DNA from 2 places in the Streptomyces siamensis genome. Region 1 is predicted to be linked to the other one. Evidence: predicted binding sites of a transcription regulator. Region 1 holds the regulator's gene; the other holds the start of a gene.
What was found. Region 1 encodes HspR, which represses chaperone genes until heat shock. Its sites were predicted from a motif close to TTGAGNNNNNNNNNCTCAA; they were not measured.
Positions count from the first base shown of each region.

Region 2: the regulator HspR is predicted to act here: its motif matches at 2,974-2,992, upstream of lon (endopeptidase La).

Region 1 is NZ_BAABKB010000001.1:257,250-272,739, forward strand. Features, by position in the region: gene clpB (ATP-dependent chaperone ClpB) at 1-877, opposite strand, end outside; gene ABEB03_RS01095 (pyridoxamine 5'-phosphate oxidase family protein) at 1,009-1,422, shown strand; gene ABEB03_RS01100 (hypothetical protein) at 1,556-1,891, opposite strand; gene ABEB03_RS01105 (helix-turn-helix transcriptional regulator) at 2,228-3,211, shown strand; gene ABEB03_RS01110 (helix-turn-helix transcriptional regulator) at 3,235-4,218, shown strand; gene ABEB03_RS01115 (helix-turn-helix transcriptional regulator) at 4,172-5,215, opposite strand; gene ABEB03_RS01120 (hypothetical protein) at 5,576-5,722, opposite strand; gene ABEB03_RS01125 (hypothetical protein) at 5,823-6,314, opposite strand; gene ABEB03_RS01130 (sugar ABC transporter substrate-binding protein) at 6,439-7,575, opposite strand; gene ABEB03_RS01135 (heat shock protein transcriptional repressor HspR) at 8,136-8,582, opposite strand; gene dnaJ (molecular chaperone DnaJ) at 8,588-9,766, opposite strand; gene grpE (nucleotide exchange factor GrpE) at 9,800-10,462, opposite strand; gene dnaK (molecular chaperone DnaK) at 10,459-12,309, opposite strand; gene ABEB03_RS01155 (MraY family glycosyltransferase) at 12,482-13,621, opposite strand; gene ABEB03_RS01160 ((Fe-S)-binding protein) at 13,950-15,490, shown strand, end outside.
Region 2 is NZ_BAABKB010000013.1:181,540-197,029, forward strand. Features, by position in the region: gene ABEB03_RS19535 (lysozyme) at 1-430, shown strand, start outside; gene lon (endopeptidase La) at 537-2,951, opposite strand; gene ABEB03_RS19545 (rhomboid-like protein) at 3,188-4,030, opposite strand; gene ABEB03_RS19550 (spermine/spermidine synthase domain-containing protein) at 4,388-5,065, shown strand; gene ABEB03_RS19555 (response regulator transcription factor) at 5,179-5,916, shown strand; gene ABEB03_RS19560 (HAMP domain-containing sensor histidine kinase) at 5,952-7,097, shown strand; gene ABEB03_RS19565 (multifunctional oxoglutarate decarboxylase/oxoglutarate dehydrogenase thiamine pyrophosphate-binding subunit/dihydrolipoyllysine-residue succinyltransferase subunit) at 7,379-11,173, shown strand; gene ABEB03_RS19570 (NDP-sugar synthase) at 11,410-12,750, shown strand; gene ABEB03_RS19575 (NAD(P)H-binding protein) at 12,771-13,226, shown strand; gene glgX (glycogen debranching protein GlgX) at 13,350-15,455, shown strand; gene ABEB03_RS19585 (ABC transporter family substrate-binding protein) at 15,488-15,490, opposite strand, start outside.

The DNA.
Region 1 (15,490 bases):
AGTCGCCTCCGGCGCCCGCGCCGACGACCGTGTGCAGCTCGTCGATGAAGGTGATGATCTGCCCGTCGGAGTCCTTGATCTCGGCGAGGACCGTCTTCAGCCGCTCCTCGAACTCGCCGCGGTACTTCGCGCCCGCGACCATGGCGCCGAGGTCGAGCGCGACGAGCCGCTTGTCCTTGAGCGACTCGGGGACGTCGCCCTTGACGATCCGCTGGGCGAGTCCCTCGACGACGGCGGTCTTGCCGACGCCGGGCTCACCGATGAGGACCGGGTTGTTCTTGGTGCGGCGGGACAGCACCTGCACGACGCGGCGGATCTCCTGGTCCCGGCCGATGACCGGGTCGAGCTTCCCTTCGCGCGCCGCGGCGGTGAAGTCGGTACCGAACTTTTCGAGCGCCTTGTACTGGCCCTCGGGATCCGGAGTCGTCACCCGGCGCCCTCCCCTGGTCTTCTGGAACGCCTCTAGGAGCTTCTTGGCACTGGCGCCCTGCCGGGAGAGTACGTCGCCGGTCGAGCCGCCCTTCGCGGCGATGCCGATCAGCAGGTGCTCGGTGGAGAGGAACTCGTCCCCGAGCTCCTTCGCACGCTCGGCGGCGTCGGCGATGACGGCGAGCAGCTCACGGTTGGGCTGCGGCGGAGCGACGGTGGACCCGGTCACGCTGGGCAGGCCCGCGAGGACGCGTTCGGTGCCGGAGCGGACGGAGGGCTGGTCCGCGTCGACGGCGGCCAGCAGATCGATGATGTTCTCGTTGTCCTGCCCCTCCAGCAGAGCGAGCAGCAGGTGGGCGGGGGTGAGGTCCGGGTGCCCCTCGGACACGGCACGGCTGGTCGCCGCGTTGATCGCGTCCCGGCTCCTGTTGGTCAGCTCGGCGTCCACGTTCGCTTTCTCCTCCTGGTCTTCCCGACCGTCTACCTGACCCGTCCAGCGTACACAAAGTTGAGTCTATTCCACTCAAGAATGACACCGGAAGCGGAGCGGGCCCCGCCGGGGAAGTAGATTCGGGTCTCATGGCTTCGTATCCGGTGGACCCGCGGCAGCCCGACGCCGCCTACCTCAGCTTCTGGCGCGAACGGCACCTGTGCACGCTCACCACGCTCCGGCCCGACGGCGGACCGCACGTGGTGCCCGTCGGAGTGACATACGACCCCGACGCCGGTCTCGCTCGGGTGATCGCCAACAAATCCAGCGCCAAGGTGCGGCACGTGCTCGCGGCGGGGGCGGACGGGGCACGCGTCGCGGTCTGCCAGGTGGACGGTCGCCGCTGGGCCACACTGGAGGGCCGGGCCACGGTGTCGGTGGAGCCGGCGCGCATCGCGGAGGCGGAACGCCGGTACGCGGAGCGCTACGGGCGCACCCCGTCGCCCAACCCGTCACGGGTGGTCATCGAGATCACACTCACCTCGGCGATGGGGCGCGGCTGATTTCGGCCTCTGTCGTAACCGCCGATACCAGGAAATTTCGCGTAAAACTGCAGCGGCGTCACCGTGTTCAGGTCACGGTGACGCCGCTGCGGGGGGAAGTACCTGAGCGATCTACTACGACGGGGGAATCGCGTCAGGCACTGCGGGGGGTGGCTGCAATGGTCTGTACGTCCGGCTCGTCCGGTCCGGCCAGCCGGTGGTCGCGCTGGTCGAGGTTCACAAAGATCATTCCGTATCGGATGGCGCACCGCACCGGCTGCGGCGCCCCCCGAGGCCGTCGCAGACAGCGGTACGCCCGTACGTCCTCGTCCTCGTCCCGCGTGACCACCACGGGCTCTCCGAACACGGTCACCATCAGCGAGTCACCACTGTGGGGGATGGCGGTGACCAGGTCGATGAAGTGCCAGCCGGAGCGGTAGGCCGTGGCCATTTCGCGGCGGAACGAGCGGTCGTCGGGAGGTGTGGTCATGTCAGGCCCAGACGCTGTCGTCTTTGCCGGCCGGAGCAATCGGCCAGACGCTGTCACCGGCAACCACGTGCGTCGCGACTGCCGCCGGCCAGACACTGTCGGCCCTGGCGTCGCCCCTCGCGTCGGAGAGACCGCTCAGCACCCCGAGGGCCATGACGGCGGAGAAGGCGGCGACAAGCGCCGAGCGAAGCATTTTGTTACGCATAGTCGGCTTCGTCCTCACTTGAAGGTCCCCTCTTCCCCCGTCGAATACGACGATGGCTCATTCGGGCACGTCATGGCCACACAATCGATGCATCATGTTCCTGCACGTTCAGGACCCTGGGGGGTGGAGATTTGGCAACAAATGGGACTAGAGGGATACATCCCCATGCGGTGACCCAGCTGTGCGAGGACGGAAGCCGTTTCTACGCGAATGCTCTGCGCACGGGACGCATCGCTCGCGCAGACGTGGAGTCCGCTCCCTGCCTGATGGAGTTCGCGCTGCTGCACCCCGATCCCGACGACGCCAACTGGTTGCGTCCCGTACCACCGTCCATCGCCCTGGCCCAGCGTCTCAACCCCATAGAGCACGAGATCACCGAAGCCCGGCGCTTGTCGATCGAACTGGCCGATGCTTTCGAGCCGTTCATGGCGCTCAGTGCCCAGGCCACGGCGACCACACACTCGATCACCGTGCTGGAGGGCAACGACCGGATCAACGCGGCGCTCGACCTGGCCACCGCCCAGTGCCAGGTCGAGATGCTCACGGTCCAGCCCAGCGGCCCCCGCCCCGAACGCAACCTCATCCAGGGGCTGGAACGTGACAGGCCCCTGATCGAACGTGGTGTGCGGATCCGGACGCTGTATCAGCACACGGCCCGCTACAGCCCGGAGAAGCTGGCCTACGTCAGCCAGCTCTCCAACGGCAAGGTGGAGCACCGCACCATCGACGAACTGGTCGAGCGCCTCATCATCTGCGACGAGACCGTGGCCTTCATCCCCACGCGCGACGACCAGAAGGTCGCCCTGGAGCTCCGCCACCCCGGCCTCGTCCGCTACCTGATCAAGGTCTTCGAGTTCATGTGGGGCCGCGCTGTCCCGCTGTCCACCGGCGCCCCCTACGAAACCGCCTCCGACGGCATCACGGAGATCCAGCACTCCATCGCCAAACTCCTGGTGGAGGGCCACGTCGACGAGGCCATCGCGCGCCGCCTGGGCATGAACGTCCGCACCTGCCGTGCCCACATAGCCAAGCTGGCCACCGCCCTCGGCAGCGGCAGCCGCGCCCAACTCGGCTACCTCATAGCGCAGTCGGGGATCCTGGACCAGGATCATTGAGTACCGGGGAACCGGAGCCGCAGGTGACCGCCACGGCACACGAGCACGCATCCGAAGAACTGTGCCGGGCGGGCCTGGAGTTGTACACCCGCGCCCTGCGGGAGGGCCATGTCACCCTGCAGGAGACCGCCCTGGTTCCCTGCGTGATCGACCTCGGCCTGCTCCAGCCGGAGATCGAGGACCGGACGTCCCTGCACCCTGTGCCACCGGCTGTCGTGCTGCCCCGGCTGCTGCGTGCGACGACCGACGCCATCGCGCACCAGCGCCGGCGAGAAGTGCGGCTGGCTGAGGCGTTCGAGCCGCTCATGCGGATCGGCAGTCCGCAGACGGCCACGGGGGAATCGCCGACGCTCAGCGTTCTCAGCGGTCTCGAACAGATCAACCGGTCCATCTCCCAAACGATGGCCGACGCCCAGCAGGAACTCCTCGCCATTCAGCCCCACACCGGCAGGGGCGCCGCGGCCCAAGGCGCGTCCCTCGGCCGCGACCAGGCCCTGCTCGATCGCGGGGGCCGCATACGCACGCTCTACCAGCACACCCTCCGCCACTCGCCGACCGTGATCGCCCGATACGAGGTGCTGAAGGGGGACGCGGAGGCCCGCACTCTGGACGAAGTCACCGAGCGGCTCCTCATCGTCGACCGCACCGTGGCGTTCATACCGGCCAGCAAGGACCGCACACTGGCGCTGGAGGTCCGCAACCCCGCCCTGGTCAGGTTCTTCGTCACGGCCTTCGAGCGGCTCTGGCGCCTGGCCACCCCCATGTACCCCAAAGCCGCCCCGCAGCCCTCCCTGGACGGCGTCACGCCCCGCCAACGCGCCATCGCGAGCCTGCTCGTCGAAGGGCACACCGACGCCGTCGTCGCCGACCGCCTCGGCATGAACGTCCGCACCGCCCGCGTCCACATCGCCAAGCTCGCGGCCTTCCTCGGCAGCGAGAGCCGGGCCCAACTCGGCTACCTCATCGGGCAGTCGGGGATTCTGGAGCAGAAAGGCCAGGGGCAGTGACCGTCTGGAGCTCCTCAGAGCGCGGTGGGCCCTCCAGGCCGGCCTGGGCGATGCGGACGCCGAGCTGGGTGCGGCTGGCCGCGCCCAGGGTCTCCGAGAGCCGGGCGATGTGCGCCCGGCAGGTCCGCACGCTGATGCCCAGCCGCTCGGCGACCACCGCGTCCTGGTGGCCCTCCGCCAGCAAAGCCGCGATCGAGCGTTCCCGGTGGGTGATGCCCTCGATGCCCGTCGAGGGCAGCGGCGAGGCCAGCGGGATCGCCAGCCGCCACAACCGCTCGAACACGGTCACCAGGTAGTCCACCAGCGCCGGGTGACGCAGCTCCAGCGCGATCGTACGGTCCGGGTTCGCCGGGATGAAGGCGACCCTGCGGTCGAAGAGGATCAGCCGCTCGACTACCTCGTCGAGCGTGCGGGCCTCCGCCGAATCACCCATCAGCTCCATGTAGTTGAGCAGGCCCTGGCCGTGCCGGGCGACATGCGTGTACAGGTCGCGCATCCGCACGCCCCGGCGGCGCATCTCCAGCGCCCGGTGCAGGCCCTCCGACAGCTCGTCCTCGCGCCGGATGCCGCCGGGCTGCACCGTCAGGACCTCGCTCGTGCACTCCTCGGTCGCCTTGTCCATGGCGGCCCGGATGCGCGGCAGTCCGTCGAGGACGCGGATCGCGACACCCTCGGCCGGGGCCTGGACGCGTCCGCCGAGCCCCGCGTACCACTCGAAGGCGGACACCGCTTCGCCGACGCGCGCCTGGCTCGCGCTGACCTCCTCGTAGACCCCGCGCAGCAACCGGGTCATGACCTCCTGCGGCGAGGTCGGCACCAGCCAGCCCATGTCGTCGGGGTCGGGGTGCAGCAGCGCAAGCTCCAGGAGGCAGGGCACCGCCTCCGCGTCCTCACGGGGCACACGCCCGCGCCGCACAGCCCGGGAGTACACCCGGTCGCCGGCCTCGCACAGTCGGTCAGCGCCGTGCGGATGCATGTCCGTCCCGTGCCCGGCCATCTCCCACCCCTGGCTCCAGCCCCTTCTGCGGCAGGCCGCCTTCGCGCCTTCCGCAGCGCAACTATGCGCGGAGCGGACCGGCATCGCAACACGGCTGTACCGTCCGCACACGCCTTTTCGCCCGCCTTGATGACGGAACGTCCCCACCTCAGCCACCGGCCCCTGCAACAAGCTGTCGGTGGTGGAGTCCGCAGCCGCACGCGGACGCACGGGAACTTCGGCAGCGGTCCGCACATGGCCGAAGCCGCGGTCTTTGCAAGGGGGTTCACGCTGCACGCACGGATCACCGGGTTCATCGCCGCACCCGGCGTGACGTGCACGGGTGGCTTGAACACGACGGTCCGCGGGCGGTGCCGGTCGTCACGGTCCGGCCACGGCCGACTCTCGCGGGCGGCGCGGGAAGAGGCAGCCGACGGCAGGCAGGACGATCAGCGGGAGCAGGGCGGTGCGCAGGGACATGGCGCCGGCCGGATGACCAGTGAAGCCGCTCGCGAGCCCGTGGCGCACCGCTGCGCTCCCTCGTCGGCGAGCGCCTTCATCGAGGTCTTCCGCCGGGCCTTCGGCTGCGCGCCGGGGGCCCATGGGCGGGACGCCCGGCGGGCCGCGGTCAGCCGGAGGCCCAGCTCCTGAGCAGGGCCTCCCGGGCGGGGCGCCAGGGCGTCGCTCCGGCGCTGTCCGTGCGTCCCCACTCCAGCAGCCGGTCCACGTCCACCGTGCCGTCCACGAGCCGCTCCAGCAGGTCGACGGAGAGCTCGTACTCGGACTGGACGTAGCCGCCGACGGCCGCGCCGTACACGGTCAGCTCGGCCGTCCCCGTGGCCGTGCGGACGTGGACCTCGAAGGCGGGCGGGGTGTCGACGCCGCCCGTCGCCAGGTCGATGACCGTGTCGGCCACGCTGTTCACCAGCCAGCGCGTGCTGGACCGCACCGGGGCGTGGTGCACGGCGACACCGCGCACCTGCGGCCACGGCCAGAAGGCCTGCTGGTCCGTGCCCACGGCCTGGATCCCTTCGGCCGTGAGCCGCACACCGCGCGCGTGCCCCTCGGGCTCGGCGCCCAGGTGCACGCTCTCCTCGGTGATCCAGAACAGGCCGATCATGGCCACGGGGTGCCTCCAGCGGGACGACGGCGGGACGGCCGCACGGCGCCGGGTCCACGACGGCACCACGGCCTGCGGCCCCCCTGTGAGACACCCACGGGCCCGGATCGGTTCAGCCGTCGCCCTACTTGAGGCCGACGGAGTTGCACGCCGCCTTGTACGCGGCCGTGCAGATCTGCTTGACGGTGTAGATGCCGTCCTGGATCACCGTGTCGTCGAGGTTGTCCTTGGTGAGGTCGACGACCGGCACGAGCTGGGCCGGGATGCCCTTGTTCGTCGGGCTGTCGACCTTGTCGCGGGTGAGCGCGTCGAACTCGATCGACCGGCCCTGGACCTTCGCCACGGCCATCTCGGCGGCGGCGCTGGCCTCCTGCGGGTACGACTTGTAGACGCTCATGTACTGGTCGCCCTTGACGATGCGCTGCACCGCGTTGAGCTCGGCGTCCTGGCCGGTGACCGGCGGGACCTTGCTGACGCCGGCGGTCTTCAGGACGTCGATGACGGCGCCCGCGAGGCCGTCGTTGGCCGAGTAGACACCCGCGATGTTGTCGAGGCCGACGGCCGTGATGGCCTTCTCCATGTTGGCCTTGGCGTTGACCGGGTTCCAGTCCGTGGTGTCGTACGTCTTGGCGATGACAACCTTGTCCTTGAGCTCGGACAGGGCGCCCGCCTTGAACTGCGCGGCGTTCGGGTCGGTGGGCGACCCGTTCATCATGATGATCTTCTTCGAGGTGGCGCTGCCGCTCTCGTCCTGGACCGCCTGGAGCAGCGCCTTGCCCTGGACCTCGCCGACGAGTTCGTTGTCGAAGGAGATGTACGCGTCGATGGGGCCCTGCGCGAGCCGGTCGTAGGCGATGACGGGGATGCCCGCGTCCTTGGCCTTCTTCACACCGGCGGCGATGGCCTTGGAGTCCACCGCGTCCACGAGGATCACGTCGACCTTGTCGTCGACCATCTGCTGGAGCTGGTCGTTCTGCTTGGCCGCGTCCTGCTGGGCGTTGGCGTAGGCCACCGTGCCCTTGTTGCTGGTGAGCTTCTCCACCGTCTCCTTGATGATCGGGTAGTCGAACCTCTCGTAACGGCTGTTCTCCTTCTCGGGGAGGAGCAGGCCCACCGTGATGTCGTCGCCCTTCGAGGGGCTGGCCTTGGTTCCGTCGCCGCCGATTCCGTCCACGACGCCGCAGCCTGCGAGCGAGACGGCCATGGCGGACGAGGCCAGGGATATGACGGTACGACGCAGACGGGTGTTACGAGTGTTCACATCAGGTGCCTTCCGGGCGAGGTTGCAGCATTGCGACCCAGGTGGCTGAAAGCCAACGCGGCGATCACCTCAGCGTCAAGGAGTAACCACTTAACGAGATGGCAACGGCGTTCTGTGTTCCCCAAGTGAACACGATGGGAAGAGGGTACGCCCCCTCTTCCACCAATCCCCTCTGCTTCACCTTCTGTCATCCACGTCCGCACCGCCAACTGCCGTGGTCAGGGGCGCTGATCGGCCGGAAATCCACCCGCCCCGGGCGGTCCGGAACCGCCCGGAGGGACACGTGGAACCGACCGGGGAGACGGCGTCCGCGGCCCCTTCACCCCCGCACCCGCCACACCGGGCGGTCCGTTCACTTCTGCGGGCGCAAAACGCCGCCGCCGCGATGAATTGCCATATCCGGCCCACAAACGGCAGTTCACTGTGAACACGGCATTCACGGGCACACCGAAGAAGACGGACGACCGGGCGGCCGGGCACCGCACCGCCGCCGCGCCCCGGCGGGAACGACGTGAAGGGGCCCGGAGGTTCGACCTCCGGGCCCCTTCACGGTGCTCGTCCTACTCGGGCTGGCGCTTGGGGCGCCACACCACCAGTGCGCTCGTCTGCTGGACCTCCTGATAGGGGACCAGGTCACGGCGGTAGGAGGCGTGGACGGCCGCTTCGCGCTGCTGCATCGCCGTGGCCGCGCCGTCCAGGGCCGACTGGAGCTCGGCGACGCGGGACTGGAGTGCGGCGACCTGGTTCTCCAGTTCGATGATGCGCTTGATGCCGGCCAGGTTGATGCCCTCGTCCTGCGACAACTGCTGCACGGTGCGCAGCAGTTCGATGTCGCGGGCCGAGTAGCGCCGGCCCCGCCCCGCGGTGCGGTCGGGCGAGACCAGGCCGAGGCGGTCGTACTGGCGAAGTGTTTGCGGGTGCAGTCCGGAGAGCTGGGCCGCCACCGAGATGACGTAGACCGGAGTCTCCTCGGTCATTTCGTACGGGTTGCGTCGACGACCGTCCATCTCTTTCATGCTCCCTTCGCGGCCTGGAACAGCTCCGCCCGCGGGTCCTCACCCGCGGTCGCCTCGCGATACGCCTCCAGGGCGTCACGCGCCTTGCCCGAGAGGTCGGTGGGGACCGTCACCTCGACGGTCACCAGGAGGTCGCCCCGGGTGCCGTCCTTGCGGACCGCGCCCTTGCCGCGGGCGCGCATGGTGCGGCCGTTGGGCGTGCCCGGGGGCAGCTTGAGGGTGACCGGCGGTCCGCCGAGCGTCGGGACGCGGACCTCTCCGCCGAGTGCAGCCTCCGCGAAGGTGACGGGCACGGTGACGGTGAGGTTGTCGTCCTTGCGGCCGAAGACCGGGTGGGCGTCGACGTGGACGGTGACGTACAGGTCACCCGCCGGGCCGCCCCGTTCGCCGGGAGCGCCCTTGCCGCGCAGCCGGATCCGCTGGCTGTCACTGACTCCGGCCGGGATACGGACCTGCATGGTCCGGGAGGACTTGGCGCGCCCCGATCCGTTGCACACCAGACAGGCGTGCTCCGCGATCAGGCCGCGGCCCTTGCAGTCCGGGCAGGGGTCGGTGAGCGAGAACCCGCCGCCCGAACCCCGCGCCACCTGGCCGGTGCCGACACAGGTCGGGCACACGCGCGGCGTGCCGTTCTTGTCGCCGGTGCCCGAGCAGGCCTTGCAGGGCGACTGCGAGGTCATGCGCAGCGGTACGGTCGCGCCGTCCACGGCCTCCGTGAAGCTCAGCGTGACCTCGGTGTCGATGTCCTGGCCGCGCCGGGGCTGCGTACGGGTGCCGGTGGTGGCGCCACCGCGGTTGAACAGGCCCCCGAAGACGTCGCCGATGCCGCCGCCGAAGCCCCCTGCGCCTCCGCCCTGGGCGCCGCCTCCGAAGAGGTCGCCCAGGTCGAAGTTGAAGGAGCCGCCACCGGCGCCGGGACCCGGCCGGAAGCCGCCGTTGCCGAAGAGGGCGCGTGCCTCGTCGTACTCCTTGCGCTTCTTGGGGTCGCCGAGCACGTCGTTGGCCTCGGAGATCTCCTTGAAGCGCTCCTCGGCCTTGGCGTTGCCCTTGTTGGCGTCCGGGTGGAACTCGCGGGCGAGCTTCCGGTACGCCTTCTTGATCTCGGCCTCGGTGGCGTCCTTGGGGACGCCGAGGACCTTGTAGAAGTCCTTCTCGATGAAGTCCTTGGTGCTCATCCTCGACGTCCCTCCTTCCTCATGCGTTCAACGTCAGCCCTCGTCCGGGCCACCGTTCTCCTTGTCGTCGGCGGTCTCCGCGGATTCCGACGAGTCCGCCTTGACCGTCTGGGCCCCCGGCTGGGGTTCGGCGACGGCCACCCGCGCGGGGCGGATGGTGCGCTCGCCGATGCGATACCCCGGCTGCAGAATCGCCACGCACGTCGTCTCCGTGACGTCCGGCGCGTACGAGTGCATCAGGGCCTCGTGGATCGTCGGGTCGAAGGGCTCGCCCTCCTTGCCGAACTGCTGGAGCCCCATCTTCGCCGCGACGGTCTCCAGCGACTCGGCCACCGACTTGAAGCCGCCGACCAGTTCGCCGTGTTCCCGCGCGCGGCCGATGTCGTCGAGCACGGGCAGGAGCTCGGTCAGGAGGTTCGCGATGGCGATCTCCTTGACCGCGATCCGGTCGCGCTCGACCCGGCGGCGGTAGTTCTGGTACTCGGCCTGCAGCCGCTGGAGGTCCACCGTGCGCTCACCGAGCGCCGTGCGCACCTGGTCCAGCTGGGCCGTCAGGCCCGCCGTCAGATCGGCTGCTGCCGCGTCCCCGGCCGGGGCCGCCCCCTCTTCGGGGGCGGCCTTCGACTCGGCGTCGTCAGGGGTGGCGCCGGAGGGGACGTCAGGCTTCTCGTCGAAACCCGGGGTCTCCTCCGTCACGCGGCACCGTCCTTACGGTCCTCGTCGACGATCTCGGCGTCGACGACGTCGTCGTCGGCCTTGGCCTGCTCGGCACCCGGGGCACCCTCGGCGCCGCCGGCGGCCTGCGCGGCCTGGGCGTCGGCGTACATGGCCTGGCCCAGCTTCTGCGAGACGGCGGCGACCTTCTCGGTGGCCGTGCGGATCTCGGCGGTGTCCTCGCCCTTGAGCGCGGCCTTCAGCTCCTCGACGGACGCCTCGACCTCGGTCTTGACGTCACCGGGGACCTTGTCCTCGTTGTCCTTGAGGAACTTCTCCGTCTGGTAGACGAGCTGCTCGCCCTGGTTGCGGGTCTCGGCGGCCTCGCGGCGGGCGTGGTCCTCCTCCGCGTACTTCTCGGCCTCCTGGCGCATGCGGTCGACCTCGTCCTTCGGCAGCGAGGAGCCGCCGGTGACGGTCATCTTCTGCTCCTTGCCCGTGCCGAGGTCCTTCGCGGTCACGTGCATGATGCCGTTGGCGTCGATGTCGAAGGCGACCTCGATCTGCGGGACGCCGCGCGGCGCCGGCGGCAGACCGGTCAGCTCGAACATCCCGAGCTTCTTGTTGTACGCCGCGATCTCGCGCTCGCCCTGGTAGACCTGGATCTGCACGGACGGCTGGTTGTCCTCGGCCGTCGTGAAGATCTCGGAGCGCTTCGTCGGGATCGTGGTGTTGCGCTCGATGAGCTTGGTCATGATGCCGCCCTTGGTCTCGATACCGAGGGACAGCGGGGTCACGTCGAGGAGCAGGACGTCCTTGACCTCACCCTTGAGGACACCGGCCTGGAGGGCGGCGCCGATGGCGACGACCTCGTCCGGGTTCACACCCTTGTTGGCCTCGTTGCCGCCGGTCAGCTCCTTGACGAGCTCGGCGACGGCGGGCATGCGGGTGGAGCCGCCGACGAGAACGACGTGGTCGATCTCGGACAGCTGGATGCCGGCGTCCTTGATGACGTTGTGGAACGGCGTCTTGCAGCGCTCCAGCAGGTCGGCCGTCAGCTGCTGGAACTGGGCGCGCGTGAGCTTCTCGTCCAGGTGCAGCGGGCCCTCGGCGGACGCCGTGATGTAGGGCAGGTTGATCGAGGTCTCGGTGGACGAGGACAGCTCGATCTTGGCCTTCTCGGCCGCCTCGCGGAGGCGCTGGAGGGCCATCTTGTCCTTGGACAGGTCCACGCCGTGACCGGACTGGAACTGCTTGACCAGGTAGTCGACGACACGCTGGTCCCAGTCGTCACCACCGAGGTGGTTGTCACCGTTGGTGGCCTTCACCTCGACGACGCCGTCACCGATCTCCAGGAGGGACACGTCGAAGGTGCCGCCACCGAGGTCGAAGACGAGAATGGTCTGGTCGTCCTTGTCCAGGCCGTACGCCAGGGCGGCGGCCGTGGGCTCGTTGACGATGCGCAGGACGTTCAGGCCCGCGATCTCGCCGGCCTCCTTGGTGGCCTGACGCTCCGAGTCGTTGAAGTACGCCGGGACGGTGATGACCGCGTCGGTGACCTTCTCGCCCAGGTAGGCCTCCGCGTCGCGCTTCAGCTTCTGCAGGATGAAGGCGGAGATCTGCTGGGGGTTGAAGTCCTTCCCGTCCAGGTTGATCTTCCAGTCCGTGCCCATGTGACGCTTCACGGAGCGGATGGTCCGGTCCACGTTCGTGACCGCCTGGCGCTTGGCGACCTCGCCGACGAGCACCTCACCGTTCTTCGCGAAGGCGACGACGGACGGCGTGGTCCTGGCACCCTCGGCGTTGGTGATGACGGTGGGCTCGCCGCCCTCCAGAACGCTGACGACGGAGTTAGTCGTGCCCAGGTCGATGCCGACCGCACGTGCCATTTCGATTCCTCCAGCAATGACTTGAGTGGAACGGACTCAAGTGTGCATGACCCTCGCGTCTGGGTCAACAGAGCTGAGTCGAGGACACTCAACTCTTATCTCTTCCCTACACGCAGGAGAGCCCTGACCTGTGGTTTCTCCGTACGGTAGCGGGCCGGTGGCATGGCCTCCGTCAGACACGGGCGTACGGATTCTCATCCCGTCCGGCGCTCGTGGGGCCCCCGGGAGAGGGGACCGAGGGTCGCGAGGGCACACGGTCCGGGCGGGCCGGCCGCACCCGGCGGGTCTGCCGTGCCATACGTGTCTCCCGCGTGCCGCGCGCCATGCGCCTCTCCCGCGCGCCGCGCGGATCACGCACGGGCCGCAGGGCGAACCCGGCGACGACGGCCGCGGCGGCTCCGGCCACCCACCAGGCGGCGTCCGCGCCCGCCCAGCCCAGGTCGATCAGCAGGCCCACGAGCACCGCCGCGAAGGCCGCGGCACCGAGGACGACCAGGCACCCCTGCGGAGTCAGCCCCAGCCGGCGCAGCCGGTGGCCGAGGTGGTCGGGTCCCGGGCGCAGCAGCGGACGTCCGGCCCTTCGCCGCGAGACGAGGACGAGGACGGCGTCGGCGGTCGCCAGCGCCGTGAGCGCGAACCCGGCAGCGATCCCGGGGCCCGCCTCCCGCTCGGAGTGCACCAGCACGGCGGCGGAGGCCAGCACGAACCCGGCGAACAGCGAGCCGCACCGCCCCGGCACGATCCGTGCGGGGTGCCAGCCGTGCATCAGGAACCCGGTGAGGGCGGCGGCCAGCACGCTGAGCAGCGCCGCGAGCCCGTCCATGACCTCGGCGGCCGCGCACCCGGCGAGCGCGAAGGCGGTGACGACGCCGACGGTCCCCATCAGCCCGTCGACGTGGTCGAGCGAGCCGAAGGCGTGGGTGACGAACACGATCCAGGCGACGGCCAGCAGTCCGGCGGGCAGGCCGAGGACGTCGTAGGGCACGGTCAGCGCGGCGGCGGCGGTCACGGCACAGACCCGCACGGCGAGCGGCACGGTCCACAGGTCGGCGGCCAGCCCGAGCGCGGCGAGTCCGAGCGCGGCGACCAGCAGCCGGCCGGCCTCCGGGCCGAGCGGGGCGACGTCCGTCCAGTCCCCGACGGCGGCGACCAGTGCGGTGCCGGCCATGACGGCCACCCCGCCGAGCAGGGCGACCGGCCGGGCCCGCCGTCGGTCGACCACCCCGAGGCGCAGGGCGATCGTCCGCAGCAGCGCGGCGAGCGCGGCGGTCAGGAGCAGGGCGGCGGTGGCGGCGGCGATCCCGTACAACACGACGAGAAATTTAAGCCGTGTTGTCACAGTATCGTGTGATTAGCACGACGGAGCGTCACGTGTCCCCGCGAACGGCGGAACCGGCCGGGTGTCTCGCGACCGGAACGCGGAGGGGCGCCACCGCCTCGCACCCGCGGCACCGGGCCCCGGAGCGGGGAAGGGTGACACCGCCTGTTCAGGCAACCCTCAGCGACGCAGATCACCGCACTCCTGGCTACAGTGCGGCGCTAGAAGTGGGTAGTCTCAGACGGACTGCATAAGTTACCGCTTAGTAATCACTTCGAGTGCACACTCGGAGCAACACCTCGCAGGCCCGAGGAGCCCCCAAATGCAACTCGCCGCGATCATCGTGTCGCTGGTCCTGACCGTGGTCGGCGTTGCGCTGCTCGCACGCGCCATCGGCCAGTTCGTCCGGTACTTCAAACTGGGTCAGCCGGTGCCCGCCGGCAGCCGAACCGACAACCCCTACCAGCGCAGCGTGACCCTGGTGCGCGAGTTCCTCGGTCACACGCGGATGAACCGCTGGGGCATCGTGGGCGTCGCCCACTGGTTCGTCGCCGTCGGCTTCCTGACGCTGCCGCCGACCCTGGCCCAGGCGTTCGGCCAGCTCTTCCAGGCCGACTGGGTGCTCCCGATCATCGGCGACTGGCTGCCGTTCGAGATGTACACCGAGTTCATCGGCGCGATGACCGTGCTGGGCATCGCCGTCCTCATGGTGATCCGGCTGCTGAGCCTGCCCTCGCGGCCGGGCCGCAAGTCCCGCTTCGCGGGCTCCAAGGCGGGTCAGGCGTACTTCGTCGAGTACGTCATCCTCACCATCGGTCTGGCGATCTACACGCTGCGCGGTCTCGAGGGCGCGCTGCACCACGTCGAGGGTTACGAGGCGGGGTACTTCGCCTCGTACCCGCTGGTGGTGGCCTTCAAGGGGCTGGGCCTGAGCACGCTCCAGAACCTGGTCTACCTGGTCGCGATGATCAAGATCAGCGTGTCGTTCATCTGGATGATCGTGGTCTCGCTGAACACCAACATGGGTGTGGCCTGGCACCGTTTCCTGGCCTTCCCGAACATCTGGTTCAAGCGTGAGGCGACCGGCGGCACGGCACTGGGCGGCCTGCAGCCGATGACCTCGGGCGGCAAGCCGATCGACTTCACCGACCCGGGCGAGGACGACGTCTTCGGTGTCTCCCAGGTCGAGCAGTTCTCCTGGAAGGGCCTGCTGGACTTCTCCACCTGCACCGAGTGCGGCCGCTGCCAGTCGCAGTGCCCGGCCTGGAACACGGGCAAGCCGCTCTCCCCGAAGCTGCTGATCATGTCGCTGCGCGACCACGCGCACGCCAAGGCCCCCTACCTGCTGGCCGGCGGCGGCAAGACCATGGAGGGCGAGGAGAAGGCGTCCGAGGAGCAGCTGAAGGACGTGCCGGCCGCGGCCCTCGCCGAGGCCGAGCGCCCGCTGATCGGCACCGCGGAAGAGAACGGCGTCATCGACCCGGACGTGCTGTGGTCCTGCACCACCTGCGGCGCCTGCGTCGAGCAGTGCCCGGTGGACATCGAGCACATCGACCACATCGTCGACATGCGCCGTTACCAGGTGATGATCGAGTCCGCGTTCCCGTCCGAGGCGGGCACGATGCTCAAGAACCTGGAGAAGAAGGGCAACCCCTGGGGCCTGGCCAAGAAGCAGCGCCTGGAGTGGCTCAAGGAGCTCGACTTCGAGGTGCCGGTCGTCGGCAAGGACATCGAGGACCTCACCGAGGTCGAGTACCTGTACTGGGTCGGCTGCGCCGGCGCCCTGGAGGACCGGGCCAAGAAGACCACCAAGGCCTTCGCCGAGCTGCTGAACATCGCGGGCGTCAAGTTCGCGATCATGGG
Region 2 (15,490 bases), on a different contig from region 1:
CACGACGACCGGCGCCACACAGGCCAACTATTTCGTCGACCACGGCGGCGGCTGGTCCCGTGACGGCAAGACGCTCCCCGGTGTCCTCGACATCGAGTGGAACCCGTACGGCGCCGCCTGCTACGGCAAGACGCAGAGCGCGATGGTCAGCTGGATCAGCAGCTTCCTCGCCCAGTACAAGGCCCGCACCGGCCGGGACGCCGTGATCTACACGGCCACCAGCTGGTGGGTCGACTGCACGGGCAACTACGGCGGCTTCGCCGCGGCCAACCCGCTGTGGATCGCGCGCTACGCCTCCGCCCCGGGCACCCTGCCGGCCGGCTGGTCCTACTACACGATGTGGCAGTACACGTCGTCCGGACCGACGGTGGGCGACCACGACAAGTTCAACGGAGCCCTCGACCGGGTGCAGGCACTCGCCAACGGCTGACACCGCGGGCGGACATGGGGAAGGCCCGGGCTCCCTCACGGACCCGGGCCTTCCCGTACCGGACGCACCGGCGGCGGCCGTCACGCCACCACCGGTGCCTCCGGGGTCATGCCGCGAGCGGTACCCGCGGGCTCGCGCCGTTCGTCGCCGGGGCGAGGGCCAGTTCGAGGACCTGGCGGACGTCCGTGACGGCGTGGACGTCGAGCTTCTCCAGGACCTCGGCCGGGACGTCGTCCAGGTCGGCCTCGTTGCGCTTCGGGATGATCACCGTGGTGACACCCGCCCGGTGCGCGGCGAGCAGCTTCTGCTTCACGCCGCCGATCGGCAGCACCCGACCGGTCAGGGAGACCTCACCGGTCATCGCCACGTCCGTGCGGACCAGACGGCCCGACAGGAGGGACGCCAGCGCCGTCGTCATGGTGACGCCCGCGCTCGGCCCGTCCTTGGGGACCGCGCCCGCCGGGAAGTGGATGTGCACACCCCGGTCCTTCAGGTCGCCGACCGGCAGCTCCAGCTCGGCGCCGTGGCTGCGCAGGAAGGACAGCGCGATCTGCGCCGACTCCTTCATCACGTCGCCCAGCTGACCGGTCAGGGTCAGCCCGGCCGCGCCCGTCTCCGGGTCGGCGAGCGACGCCTCCACGAAGAGCACGTCGCCGCCGGCGCCCGTGACGGCCAGACCGGTCGCCACACCGGGCACCGCGGTGCGGCGCTCGGCCGGGTCCTGGGCGGACTCGGGCACGTGGTGCGGCCGTCCGATGAGACCGCGCAGGTCCGCCTCGGTCACCGTGAACGGCAGCTCGCGCTCACCCAGTTCGTGCTGGGCCGCGACCTTGCGCAGCAGTCGCGCGACGGCCCGCTCCATGTTGCGCACGCCCGCTTCCCGCGTGTACTCGCCGGCCAGCTTGCGCAGCGCACCCTCGTCGAGGGTGACCTCGTCCGGCTTGAGACCGGCCCGCTCCAGCTGACGCGGGAGCAGGTGGTCCCGGGCGATGACGACCTTCTCGTCCTCGGTGTAGCCGTCGAGGCGGACCAGCTCCATACGGTCGAGCAGGGCCTCCGGGATGGCTTCGAGCACGTTGGCCGTGGCCAGGAACACCACGTCGCTGAGGTCGAGTTCGACCTCCAGGTAGTGGTCGCGGAACGTGTGGTTCTGTGCCGGGTCGAGCACTTCGAGCAGCGCCGCGGCCGGGTCGCCGCGGAAGTCCGACCCCACCTTGTCGATCTCGTCCAGCAGGACCACCGGGTTCATGGACCCGGCCTCCTTGATGGCACGGACGACACGGCCGGGCAGCGCTCCGACGTAGGTACGCCGGTGGCCGCGGATCTCCGCCTCGTCCCGGACACCGCCGAGGGCGACGCGGACGAACTTGCGGCCCATCGCGTGCGCCACGGACTCGCCGAGCGAGGTCTTGCCGACGCCGGGCGGGCCGACGAGGGCGAGCACGGCACCGCCGCGACGTCCGCCGACCACTCCGAGACCGCGCTCGGAGCGGCGCTTGCGCACGGCGAGGTACTCGGTGATGCGCTCCTTCACGTCCTCCAGACCGGCGTGCTCGGCGTCCAGCAGCGCCTTCGCGCCCTGGATGTCGTACTGGTCCTCGGTCCGCTCGTTCCACGGCAGTTCGAGGACGGTGTCGAGCCAGGTCCTGATCCAGCTGCCCTCGGGCGACTGGTCACTGGACCGCTCCAGCTTCTCGACCTCCTTGAGCGCGGCCTCGCGGACGTTCTCCGGAAGATCGGCGGCCTCGACGCGGGCACGGTAGTCGTCGGACTCGTCCTCGGGGGACTCGCCCTTCAGATCGCGCAGCTCCTTGCGCACGGCCTCCAGCTGGCGCCGCAGCAGGAACTCGCGCTGCTGCTTGTCGACGCCCTCCTGCACGTCCTTGGCGATGGACTCGGCGACATCCTGCTCGGCGAGGTGCTCGCGGAGCTGCTCGGTGGCCAGCTTCAGCCGGGCCACCGGGTCGGCGGTCTCCAGCAGCTCCACCTTCTGCTCGATGGAGAGGAACGGGGAGTAACCGGAATTGTCGGCAAGGGCGGAAACATCGTCGATCTGCTGCACGCGGTCCACCACCTGCCAGGCACCGCGCTTGCGCAGCCAGCTGGTGGCGAGGGCCTTGTATTCCTTGACCAGGTCGGCGACCCGGCCGGGCAGGGGCTCGGGCAGGGTCTCGTCGACCCGGGTGCCCTCCACCCACAGTGCGGCACCGGGGCCCGTCGTCCCCGCGCCGACCTTCACACGCCCGCGCCCCCGGATCAGCGCGCCCGGGTCGCCGTCGGCCAGGCGGCCGACCTGCTCGACGGTGCCGAGCACGCCGGTGCCCGCGTACGTCCCGTCGATCCGTGGAACCAGCAGCACCTGCGGCTTGCCGGGCGTCGAACGGGCGGCGGCCTGGGCGGCCTCCACCGCGGCGCGTACATCGGTGTCGTTCAGGTCCAGCGGAACCACCATTCCGGGCAGCACGACCTCGTCATCGAGCGGCAGCACGGGCAAGGTGAGCGGTGTGGACGTCGAAGCCATGATCTCCCCTTCGGCAGTCAAGTTGAGCTATGCCGACTCAATGCTGGGCTGGCTTCGATTGTTCCCCGGGTTCCGTTCGCTGTGAGCGATCGCTCATTTCCGGGCCCGGCCCGGGGGCCCGCCGACGGCGGTTCGCCGGGGGAATGCCTGGTGAAGCCGATGGTCGGCGCCGGGCGAGGACCGTGGTCCGCGATCGGCCGAGGGCCTTGGTCGGCGGCGCCGGTCGACTCCGGTGCTCACGGTGCCGCCCGCGCCGCCCGCGCGCGCCGCACCAGGGGCCACGTGGAGATCCCCACGGCGAGGGCCATCAGGTGTCCCCACTCGGTCATGGGGTCGGTGAAGGAGAGCAGGTCCCCGACCAGCATCGCGCCGAAGCCGGTCAGGAGCGGCACGCGCAGCCACGGGGACAGCAGTCCGGCGAGCGCGCCGACGCTCGCGGCGACGCCGAAGCTGATGCCGTAGTCGAGGCGGTGCAGAGAGCTGCCGGGCAGGTGGCCGGCCAGGACCGCGAGACCGACGGGCATCTCGGTGGCCAGCGTGGCGGCCATGTGCCCGAGCAGGAAGACACCGGCCGCGCGCAGGCCGCCGGTCCGCCGCTCCAGCGCGGTGAGGACGAGGAGGAAGCCGATCGCGTACGGGGAGGTGACGCCCCCGGCGATCCACAGCGCGCTGGCGATCAGCACGAGCATCGGGTGGGCCGCGAGGTGTGCCACGTCCGTACTGGAGCCCTGGTGCAGCGCGTGCACGAGGGAGGGGTCCACGTGGCCGGCGGCGACCGAGACGGCCGCCAGGACGAGCGCGTAGGTGAAGGTGAAGGGCGTACCTGCGGGCGTGGGCAGCAGTTCCCGCAGGCGCCGGGCCGGGACCCGTGCCGCAGCCCCGTCGACTGCGGCCCCTGCCGTGGCCGCAGGCGGTGCCGTCGCCGGGTCCCGTCCGGGCACCCGGTCCGTGACCGGCGTGGACGCCGCACCGTGGCCGGCGCGCTGGCGGGGCACGCCGCCGAGCGCGTCGCCGAGGGGTGCACCCACCTCCGGGTGGGCAGGCGCGGTGTCGGCCCGCTCTGCTGTGCTGCGTTCCACGGCTGTGCTCCGGTCCACGGTGCGGCCTTGTGTCGCGCCCCACCCTTCGCGTCCCGGGCGCCACTGTCCATGCCCCTCGCCACGACCGTCGCCGCGCGCGGGCCCGCCACGGCACGTCCGCGGGGTCCGGTGCGGAGTCCCGGCCCGCGCGGCCACCGGGGCCGTCGGACCGGGCGGCCCGCGCCCCACCGGGACACGTTCGGATGAATACCCGGGCAGCCCCGGCCGGCCGTCGCGCCGGAGGCCGGCGACGGCATTCCCCGTCGCCGGGTCCGGCGCCGGGCGTCCCCCGCGGTCACCGCCCCGGATACCGAAAATTCGCAGGCCCGTCCCGGCGGAAGTGCCAGGATGAGGTCCATGGCCACCTCGTACGACACTCCTGTAGTCATCGACCGCAGCGAGGGCCCCTACGGCGAGGTCGTGCTGCGGCGACACGGAGCGCTGCTGCAGATCATCGCCAACGGGTGCTTCCTGATGGACACTTCCGACGGCCGCTCGGAGCGTCTGCTCGTCGACGCCGCGTACGACGCCCTGGACGGGCGCCCGGATCCCGACGTGCTCATCGGGGGTCTCGGGGTCGGGTTCTCGCTCGCACACGCCGCCGCCGATCCGCGCTGGGGGCGCATCACCGTCGTCGAGCGCGAGCCCGCCGTCATCGGCTGGCACCGGGCCGGCCCCCTGGGCGAGTTGTCCGCGGCGGCTCTCGCCGACCCGCGCACGGACATCGTCGAGGCCGACCTGCTCGCCTACGTCAATGAGACATCCGACACGTACGACGCGCTCTGCCTGGACATCGACAACGGACCCGACTGGACGGTCACCGAGAGCAACGACGGGCTGTACGCGAACGCCGGACTCGCAAGCTGCGCAAGGGTGTTGAGGCCCGGCGGAGTACTCGCGGTCTGGTCGGCCCAGCCCTCTCCGGAATTTGAAGGAACCTTGCGGAATGCCGGGTTCCAACGGGTGCGTACCGAAGAGATCCCGGTTGCCCGGGGCGTTCCGGACGTCGTGCATCTCGCGGTCAGGCCTGGATAGCCGCGGCACGGTGACTGCCCGTACTCTGCTTCCCTGACGCGGATCATTCAAGCGTCAAGCGCAGTCATGGGATCACCCCACGGATTCCGGAAAGCACACCTCAGGGGCGGGCGATGGAGCAGACACACACCTCCCAAAACGGCACGGCGGCGACTCCGGGCGCTCAGCGCCGGGTGCTGGTGGTCGAGGACGACCCGACGATCGTCGACGCCATCGCAGCCCGCCTGCGTGCCGAGGGATTCCTGGTGCAGACCGCGGGCGACGGCCCGGCGGCCGTCGACACCGCCGAGGCCTGGCAGCCCGACCTGCTGATCCTCGACATCATGCTGCCCGGCTTCGACGGCCTGGAGGTCTGCCGCCGCGTGCAGGCCCAGCGCCCGGTGCCGGTGCTGATGCTCACCGCGCGCGACGACGAGACCGACATGCTGGTCGGGCTCGGCGTCGGCGCCGACGACTACATGACGAAGCCGTTCTCGATGCGCGAGCTGGCCGCCCGCGTGCACGTCCTGCTGCGGCGGGTCGAGCGCGCCGTGGTCGCGGCGTCGACGCCGCGCAGCGGCATCCTGCGGCTCGGCGAGCTGGAGATCGACCACGCGCAGCGCCGGGTCCGGGTCCGTTCGGAGGACGTGCACCTGACGCCCACCGAGTTCGACCTCCTGGTCTGCCTGGCGAACACCCCGCGCGCGGTACTCTCGCGCGAGCAGCTGCTCGCCGAGGTGTGGGACTGGGCGGACGCTTCCGGGACCCGCACCGTGGACAGCCACATCAAGGCCCTGCGCCGGAAGATCGGCGCCGAGCGGATCCGCACGGTCCACGGTGTCGGCTACGCGCTGGAGACCCCGACTCCCTGAGCCGGGTCGTCGGGACCTTCGAGGGGGCTGATGTGATGAGCGGGCTCGGGGAGCGCGGAGGCGGCCGGCGCGAGTTCGGCCGGCACGAGTTCGAAGAGCGCAGGAGCGTGAGCCCCTGGGGCGGCCTGCGGCCCTTCTCGATCAAGACGAAGCTCGGCACGCTCGTCGTCGTCGCCGTGTTCATCACGACCGGGCTGTCGATGATCGCGGTGCACACCAAGACCGAGCTGCGCTTCATCACGGTCTTCTCGATGATCGCCACGCTGCTGATCACGCAGTTCGTGGCGCATTCGCTCACCGCCCCGCTGGACGAGATGAACGCGGTCGCCCGGTACATCTCGCACGGCGACTACACGCGCCGGGTGAGCGACAACCGCCGCGACGAGCTCGGCGACCTGGCCGAGACGATCAATCTCATGGCCGACGAGCTGGAGGCCCAGGACCGCCAGCGCAAGGAGCTCGTGGCGAATGTCTCGCACGAGCTGCGCACCCCCATCGCGGGTCTGCGCGCCGTCCTGGAGAACGTCGTGGACGGCGTCTCCGCCGCGGACCCCGAGACGATGCGTACGGCCCTGAAGCAGACGGAGCGGCTGGGGCGGCTCGTGGAGACGCTGCTGGACCTGTCGCGGCTGGACAACGGCGTGGTGCCGCTGCACAAGCGGCGCTTCGAGGTCTGGCCGTATCTGTCGGGCGTGCTCAAGGAGGCCAACATGGTGTCCTCCGCGCGCGGGGGCATCGCCTCGGGCTCCGGCAGCCACACGCGCACCGACGTGCATCTGCACCTCGACGTGTCGCCGCCCGAGCTGACCGCGCACGCGGACCCGGAGCGGATCCACCAGGTGGTGGCGAATCTCATCGACAACGCGGTCAAGCACAGCCCGCCGCACGGCCGGGTGACGGTCAAGGCACGGCGCGGCGACTACCCGGAGTCGCTGGCCCTGGAGATCCTGGACGAGGGTCCGGGCATCCCGAAGTCGGAGTGGCACCGCGTCTTCGAGCGGTTCAACCGGGGCGGGGTGCCCGCGCCGCACGGTCCGGGCAGCGACGGCGGCACCGGACTGGGCCTGGCGATCGCGCGCTGGGCGGTCGATCTGCACGGCGGCCGGATCGGTGTGGCCGAATCTCAGCGGGGTTGCCGGATTCAGGTCACCCTTCCGGGTCTCCCCTCTCTGCCAAGTTGACGTAAAGTTCGAACCGGAGCCACAAGATCCATCCGTGTCGGCGCTGGCGGACACGTGTGATCAGGCAGAGGGCCGCGTGAGGACTGCCGCGACCCTGAGTCGACGTACCCATTCCGCACCGGAACCTCGCTTGTTTCCCGCCATTTCCATGCCCGAAACACGCTTTCCGATGTGACTTACACGACGTTGGACGGGCCCGGCCTGACCTTCTCGGCCATGGGGGCGTAGCCTTTATTTCCGCTGTCCATCACCTTGTGAAGCGGAAGAGGGCGGTTGCCGCCGTGTCGCCACAGTCCCCCAGTAACTCGAGCATCTCCACCGACGACCAAGCCGGGAAGAACCCCGCTGCTGCGTTCGGTCCCAATGAGTGGCTCGTCGACGAGATCTATCAGCAGTACCTCCAGGACCCGAATTCGGTAGACCGTGCCTGGTGGGACTTCTTCGCCGACTACAAGCCGGGGGCGGCTGCCGCCTCGGCTCCGGCGGGTACTGCGGCCGCGGGGGCCGCAGGAACCACGATCACGCCGGCTCCGGCCGCGCCCGCGGCCCCTGCCGCGCCCGCCGCACCCGCGGCTCCGGCCAGGACCGCTCCGGCGGCTCCCGCGCCCGCTCCCGCGGCCCCGAAGCCCGCGGCCGCCGCCCCGGCTCCCGCGAAGGCCGCCCCGGCCGCCGCCAAGCCGAAGGCCGCCGAGGCCACCGCGGCCACCGGAGGCCCCGAGCTCGTCACGCTGCGCGGCCCCGCCGCCGCGGTCGCGAAGAACATGAACGCCTCCCTGGAGCTGCCCACGGCCACGTCCGTGCGCGCGGTCCCGGTGAAGCTGCTCTTCGACAACCGCATCGTGATCAACAACCACCTGAAGCGTGCCCGGGGCGGGAAGATCTCCTTCACCCACCTCATCGGCTACGCGATGGTGCAGGCCATCAAGGCCATGCCGTCGATGAACCACTCCTTCGCGGAGAAGGACGGCAAGCCGACCCTGGTCAAGCCGGAGCACGTCAACTTCGGTCTCGCCATCGACCTGGTGAAGCCCAACGGCGACCGCCAGCTCGTCGTCGCCGGCATCAAGAAGGCCGAGACGCTGAACTTCTTCGAGTTCTGGCAGGCCTACGAGGACATCGTCCGCCGCGCCCGTGACGGCAAGCTGACGATGGACGACTTCACCGGTGTCACGGTCTCCCTGACCAACCCCGGCGGCCTCGGCACCGTCCACTCCGTGCCGCGTCTGATGCCCGGCCAGTCGGTCATCATGGGCGTCGGCTCCATGGACTACCCGGCGGAGTTCCAGGGCACCTCCCAGGACACCCTGAACAAGCTCGGCATCTCGAAGGTCATGACGCTCACGTCGACCTACGACCACCGGGTGATCCAGGGCGCCGCCTCCGGCGAGTTCCTGCGCATCGTCGCGAACCTGCTGCTCGGCGAGAACGGCTTCTTCGACGAGATCTTCGAGTCGCTGCGGATCCCCTACGAGCCGGTCCGCTGGCTCAAGGACATCGACGCCAGCCACGACGACGACGTCACCAAGGCCGCCCGCGTCTTCGAGCTGATCCACTCCTACCGGGTCCGCGGCCACGTCATGGCCGACACCGACCCGCTGGAGTACAAGCAGCGCAAGCACCCCGACCTGGACATCACCGAGCACGGGCTCACCCTGTGGGACCTGGAGCGCGAGTTCGCGGTCGGCGGCTTCTCGGGCAAGTCCCTGATGAAGCTGCGCGACATCCTCGGCGTGCTGCGCGACTCGTACTGCCGCACCACCGGCATCGAGTTCATGCACATCCAGGACCCGAAGCAGCGCAAGTGGATCCAGGACCGCATCGAGCGCCCGCACTCCAAGCCGGAGCGCGAGGAGCAGCTGCGCATCCTGCGCCGGCTGAACTCCGCCGAGGCCTTCGAGACCTTCCTGCAGACGAAGTACGTCGGCCAGAAGCGCTTCTCCCTGGAGGGCGGCGAGTCCGTCATCCCGCTGCTCGACGCGGTGATCGACTCCGCGGCCGAGTCGCGCCTGGACGAGGTCGTCATCGGCATGGCCCACCGCGGCCGCCTGAACGTCCTCGCGAACATCGTCGGCAAGTCGTACGCGCAGATCTTCCGCGAGTTCGAGGGCAACCTCGACCCGAAGTCGATGCACGGCTCCGGCGACGTGAAGTACCACCTGGGCGCCCGGGGCACCTTCACCGGCCTGGACGGCGAGCAGATCGCCGTCTCGCTGGCCGCGAACCCGTCCCACCTGGAGACCGTCGACCCGGTCATCGAGGGCATCACCCGCGCCAAGCAGGACATCATCAACAAGGGCGGCACGGACTTCACGGTCCTGCCGGTCGCCCTGCACGGTGACGCGGCCTTCGCCGGCCAGGGTGTGGTGGCCGAGACGCTCAACATGTCGCAGCTGCGCGGCTACCGCACGGGCGGCACGGTCCACATCGTCATCAACAACCAGGTCGGCTTCACCGCCGCCCCGGAGTCGTCGCGCTCGTCCATGTACGCCACCGACGTGGCCCGCATGATCGAGGCGCCGATCTTCCACGTGAACGGCGACGACCCCGAGGCCGTCGTCCGCGTCGCTCGCCTGGCCTTCGAGTTCCGCCAGGCGTTCAACAAGGACGTCGTCATCGACCTGATCTGCTACCGCCGCCGCGGACACAACGAGTCCGACAACCCGGCGTTCACGCAGCCGCTGATGTACGACCTGATCGACAAGAAGCGCTCGGTGCGCAAGCTCTACACCGAGTCCCTGATCGGTCGCGGCGACATCACCCTGGAAGAGGCCGAGCAGGCGCTGCAGGACTTCCAGGGCCAGCTGGAGAAGGTCTTCACCGAGGTCCGCGAGGCGATCTCGGCCCCGGCCGAGGCGCACGTGCCCGACCCGCAGGCCGAGTTCCCGGTGGCCGTGCAGACCGCGGTCTCCCAGGAGATCGTGAAGCGGATCGCCGAGTCCCAGGTCAACATCCCCGACCACGTCACGGTCCACCCGCGTCTGCTGCCGCAGCTCCAGCGCCGGGCCGCGATGATCGAGGACGACACGATCGACTGGGGCATGGGCGAGACCCTCGCCATCGGTTCGCTGCTCCTGGAGGGCACCCCGGTCCGCCTGTCGGGCCAGGACTCCCGCCGCGGCACCTTCGGCCAGCGTCACGCGGTGCTGATCGACCGGGTCACGGGCGAGGACTTCACCCCGCTCCAGTACCTCTCGGACGAGCAGGCCCGTCTGAACGTCTACGACTCGCTGCTCTCCGAGTACGCGGTCATGGGCTTCGAGTACGGCTACTCGCTGGCCCGCCCGGACGCGCTGGTCATGTGGGAGGCGCAGTTCGGCGACTTCGTCAACGGCGCGCAGACCGTCGTCGACGAGTACATCTCGGCCGCCGAGCAGAAGTGGGGCCAGACGTCCGGCGTCACCCTGCTGCTCCCGCACGGCTACGAAGGCCAGGGCCCGGACCACTCCTCGGCCCGCATCGAGCGCTTCCTCCAGCTGTGCGCGCAGAACAACATGACGGTCGCCCAGCCGACCCTGCCGTCGAACTACTTCCACCTCCTGCGGTGGCAGGTGCACAACCCGCACCACAAGCCGCTGGTGGTCTTCACCCCGAAGTCGATGCTGCGTCTCAAGGCCGCCGCGTCGAAGACGGAGGAGTTCACCACGGGTGCCTTCCGCCCCGTCATCGGCGACGACTCGGTCGACGCCGCGGCGGTCCGCAAGGTCGTCTTCTGCGCCGGCAAGCTGTACTACGACCTCGAGGCCGAGCGGAAGAAGCGCGGTGTCACGGACACGGCGATCATCCGCATCGAGCGCCTCTACCCGCTGCCGGGTGCCGAGCTCCAGGCGGAGGTCAACAAGTACCCGAACGCCGAGAAGTACCTGTGGGCCCAGGAGGAGCCGGCGAACCAGGGTGCCTGGCCGTTCATCGCGCTCAACCTGATCGACCACCTCGACCTGGCGGTCGGCGCGGACGTCCCGCACGGCGAGCGCCTGCGCCGGATCTCGCGTCCGCACTCCTCCTCCCCCGCCGTCGGTTCCGCGAAGCGGCACCAGGCGGAGCAGGAGCAGCTGGTCCGTGAGGTGTACGAGGCCTAGTCCTCGGAGCACGACAGCCCGAAGGGCCCGGTGCCCGATCCCCGTCCGCGGGGTTCGGCACCGGGCCCTTCGGGCTTTGCGCGCGCGGCCCGGGCCACGGGCCGCCGGGCGTCCTGGGGAGCCGCCCCGGCACACATGCGGAAGCAGCCCACCCTCTTGACAAGAAACTTGACTGAGGATGACTGCGACTGTTGAAATTGCTGCATCGGGAAGTCGGTCGAGGAGACAGGACAGCGATGGGGGACGACAGCACAGTCGGCATCATCCTGGCCGGCGGCCGGGGGGAGAGGGCGAAGCCCATCACCCTGCAGTCCGCCGACTACATCCGCAGCAAGGCACTCATCCCGTTCGCCGGCAGACCGCTCATCGAGTGGATCGTCGAGTCCTGCCGTGACCAGGGCATCCGTTGCTTCTACGTGGTGGCGCAGGGAGCGGAGAACCGCAGTCAGATCAAGCTCGTCCTCGGCCACGGCGAGCGCTACGGCGTGGAGATCGACTACTCGCGGGCCCGCTTCGACCAGTACAACGTGGGCTCCGGGGCGGCCACGCTGCACAATCTGGAGCAATGGAACCTGACCGGCTCCGCGCTTGTCATGCCCGTTGACTCGCTGTTCGACTACTCGCTCGACGACCTGCGGGCCACCCACGAGGCGACCGACGCGGTGGTCACCGTGGCGGCCGTCCCCCGCACCCCGGAGGAGATCGCGGGGAAGTACGGCGTCATGCGGACCACCCGCGACGGCCTCGTCTCGGGGTTCCTGGAGAAGCCCCGACTGGGCCGTATCCACGAGGAGTTCGCCAGCACCGGACTTCCGTGGGCGTCGTCCACGCTGCCCACCAACGCCGGGATGTACCTGATCGACTGCGCCCGGCTGCGGCTCGCCGCGCGCACCCCCGAGCTGATCCGGCTCGCCCAGCAGCGTCTGGACTGGGGGCACGACCTGCTGCCCTGGCTGGTGGGTCACGATCAGCCGGTGGCGGTCGAACCCATCGCGCGCCTGGGCGACCTGGGCAGCATCGGCGACTACCTCGGCACGCTCGGCGAGGCCCTCAACGGCCTCTACCCGTACATGAACCGCGCGCTCGGCGCCCCGCTCAGCGAGAAGCCGCGCTACTGGATCCACGAGACGAGCCTGCGCACCAAGGACAGCGTGAGCGGCACGACCCTCGCCCAGAAGATCGCCGAGGGCAGCGTCGTCCTCGGCCCCGGGGTGCGTATCGGACGGCACGCCGAGATCGGCACCGGCGTCCACCTCCGGTACACGGACATCGGCGACGGTGTCGACGTCGCCGAAGGCGTACGGCTGGACCGGACCGTGATCGGCGACGGAGCCGTCATCGGCCCGCACGCGCACATCAGCGACTCGTACGTCGGCCCGATGGTCCAGGTGCAGTCGGACCGCCGTGCTCCGGTCCGGCTGGAACAGCACACCGCGGTCGGGGACGGCGCGCACCTGTGGCCGGGCACCCGGCTCTCCGGGGTCAGTGTCTATCCGCGGCTGCGCGTCCCCGCCCTGTCGGGGGTGCCCGCCGGCACCCAGCTCACCAGCTCGGACGACGTGTTGCAGTGGATATGAAGCCCGCTCAGGAGAGTCCCGTGAAGAGTCCCATCGCCGTCATCGGCGGCGCCGGCAGCGTGGCCCGGCTCGTCACACGCGAGCTGATGGCGCGGGGTGAGACCATCCGCGTCATCGGCCGCAGCACCCTGCGCGCCCACCGTCATCTGCCGCCGCTGGCCCAGTACTTCCTGGCCGACCTGCGGCGGCCCGAGACCCTGCGCACCCCGCTGCACGGCTGCGGGGCCGTCGTCTACGCCGTGGAGCCGGGCCCCGACGCCCCGGGGGACTCCATGGAGGCCGGGGTCGTCAACACGCTGGACGTGCTGCGGAGCGGGGCCGTCCCCGGGAAGCCGCGGTTCGTCCTGCTCAGCCGCGCGGACGAGGCCGCGGTGCGCGCGTCGGGGCTGCCCTGCACGGTGGTGCGGCCCGGCCGGCTCACCGAGCAGGACCTCGCCGAGGCCTGCGTCGAAGCCGTGTACCGCCCCACCGTCTGAGGGTTCCGACCGGCCCGGTTCACCCCGGGCGTCACGCGACCAGCGCGACCGACCATCCGCACATCAGCGAGGCAGATGACCAGGGGTGACTCGACATCCCTGTCATGAGACCGGGGAGAGATCATGACCGAGGCGCCGGACATCACAGCAGGACGTCCGCAGCCGCTGGGCAGCACCGTGGACGCGGACGGCGTCAACTTCTCCGTCTTCTCGGAGCACGCGACACGTGTCGACCTGCTGCTCTTCGACCACTGCGACGACCCCGAACCCTCCCGCACCGTACAGCTCCACGCGGAGACCCACCGCAGCTTCCACTTCTGGCACTGCCACGTCGGCGGCATCGGCGCGGGGCAGGTCTACGCGTACCGCATGGACGGCCCCCACGACACGAGCAGGTCGGGTACGCGGTTCGACCACCGCAAGGTGCTGCTGGACCCGTACGCCCGGGCCAACATCAACAGCCGCTGGGACCGCACCGCCGCCATCGGCCTGGAGGACAATGTCGCGCACTCCATGCGCAGTCTGGTCGTCGACCTCGACGACTACGACTGGGAGGGCGACCGGCCGCTGCGGCTCCCGATGGCGGAGACCGTCCTGTACGAGATGCACGTGCGCGGTCTGACCGCGTCGTCGACCTCGCGCGCGGCGAGCCCCGGCACCTTCTCCGCGGTGATCGAGAAGATTCCGTACCTGAAGGAACTGGGGATCACCGCCGTCGAGTTGCTGCCCGTCTTCGACTTCGACGAGACGCAGGTGCTGCGCGTCGGCCCGGACGGCGAGCGGCTGCCCAACTACTGGGGCTACGACCCCTACGGCTTCTTCGCGCCACACACCGGCTACTGCACCTCACCCCATCTGAACACGCACATCAGCGAGTTCAGGGACATGGTGAAGGCCTTCCACAAGGCGGGCATCGAGGTCATCCTCGACGTCGTCTTCAACCACACCAGCGAGGGCAACGAGTTCGGCCCGACCATCAGTTTCCGCGGCCAGGCCAACGAGGCGTACTACCACCTGTGGCCGCAGGACCGCAGCCACTACATGGACTTCACGGGCTGCGGCAACGCTGTCAACGCCAACCATCCCTTCGTCTCCAAGTTCATCGTCGAGTCCCTGGAGTACTGGGTCACCGAGCATCACGTCGACGGCTTCCGCTTCGACCTGGCCTCGGAACTGTCCCGCGGCGACAAGGGCTACGAGATGGCCGTGCCGCCCGTGCTGTGGGCGATCGAGCTGTCGAAGGTGCTCGCCGAGACGAAGATCATCGCGGAGCCCTGGGACGGCGGCGGGCTCTATCAGGTGGGCCGGTTCCCCGGAAAGCGCTGGTCCCAGTGGAACGGGCCGTTCCGCGACGACGTGCGCCGCTTCGTCCGCGGCGACGCCGGACTCGTCGGAGAGGTGGCCAAGCGGCTCGGCGGCTCGGAGGACCTCTTCGGCCCGCAGAACGAACTGCCCACCAACAGCATCAACTTCATCACCTGCCACGACGGCTTCACCCTCAACGACCTGGTGTCGTACGACCACAAGCACAACTACGCCAACGGAGAGGCCGAGGCCGACGGCGCGAACGAGAACTTCAGCTGGAACTGCGGGGTCGAGGGCCCCAGCGAGGAGCACGACGTCGAGCGGCTGCGGGTACGGCAGATCAAGAACCTGCTGTCCGTGCTGATGCTGAGCCGCGGTGTGCCGATGCTGCTGGCCGGCGACGAGTTCCGCAACAGCCAGGGCGGCAACAACAACGCCTACTGCCAGGACAACGCGACGTCCTGGCTGGACTGGGACCAGGCCGAGAAGGAGCAGGAGACCAAGGACTTCACCCGCCGGATCATCGAGCTGCGCCGGCGCTACCGCACCTTCCGCGAGGCCCGGTTCTTCAACGGGCACCTCAACGCGCGGCGGCTGCCCGACGTCACCTGGCACGGAACCCGGCTGGAGCAGCCCGGCTGGGAGGACACCAACGCCCGGGTGCTGGCCTGCACGCTCGGCGGGTTCGAGGGCGATCCCGACCTGCATATGATCCTGAACATGTACCACCTGGGGCTGGACTTCGAGCTGCCCCGGATACGCGGCCACCGGTGGCACCGCGTCCTCGACACGGCCTGCCGAGGACCGCACGACGTCCTCGCGGAGGGCCGGGAGGAGCCGGTCGACGGCCACTCCCTGCACGCGAACGGCCGCAGTGTGGTTCTCCTCGTGTCCCTGCCGGACGACACGGACGGCTCCCGGTGACGACCTGAGGGGGTGCCCTCGGCGGTGGTTCCTCA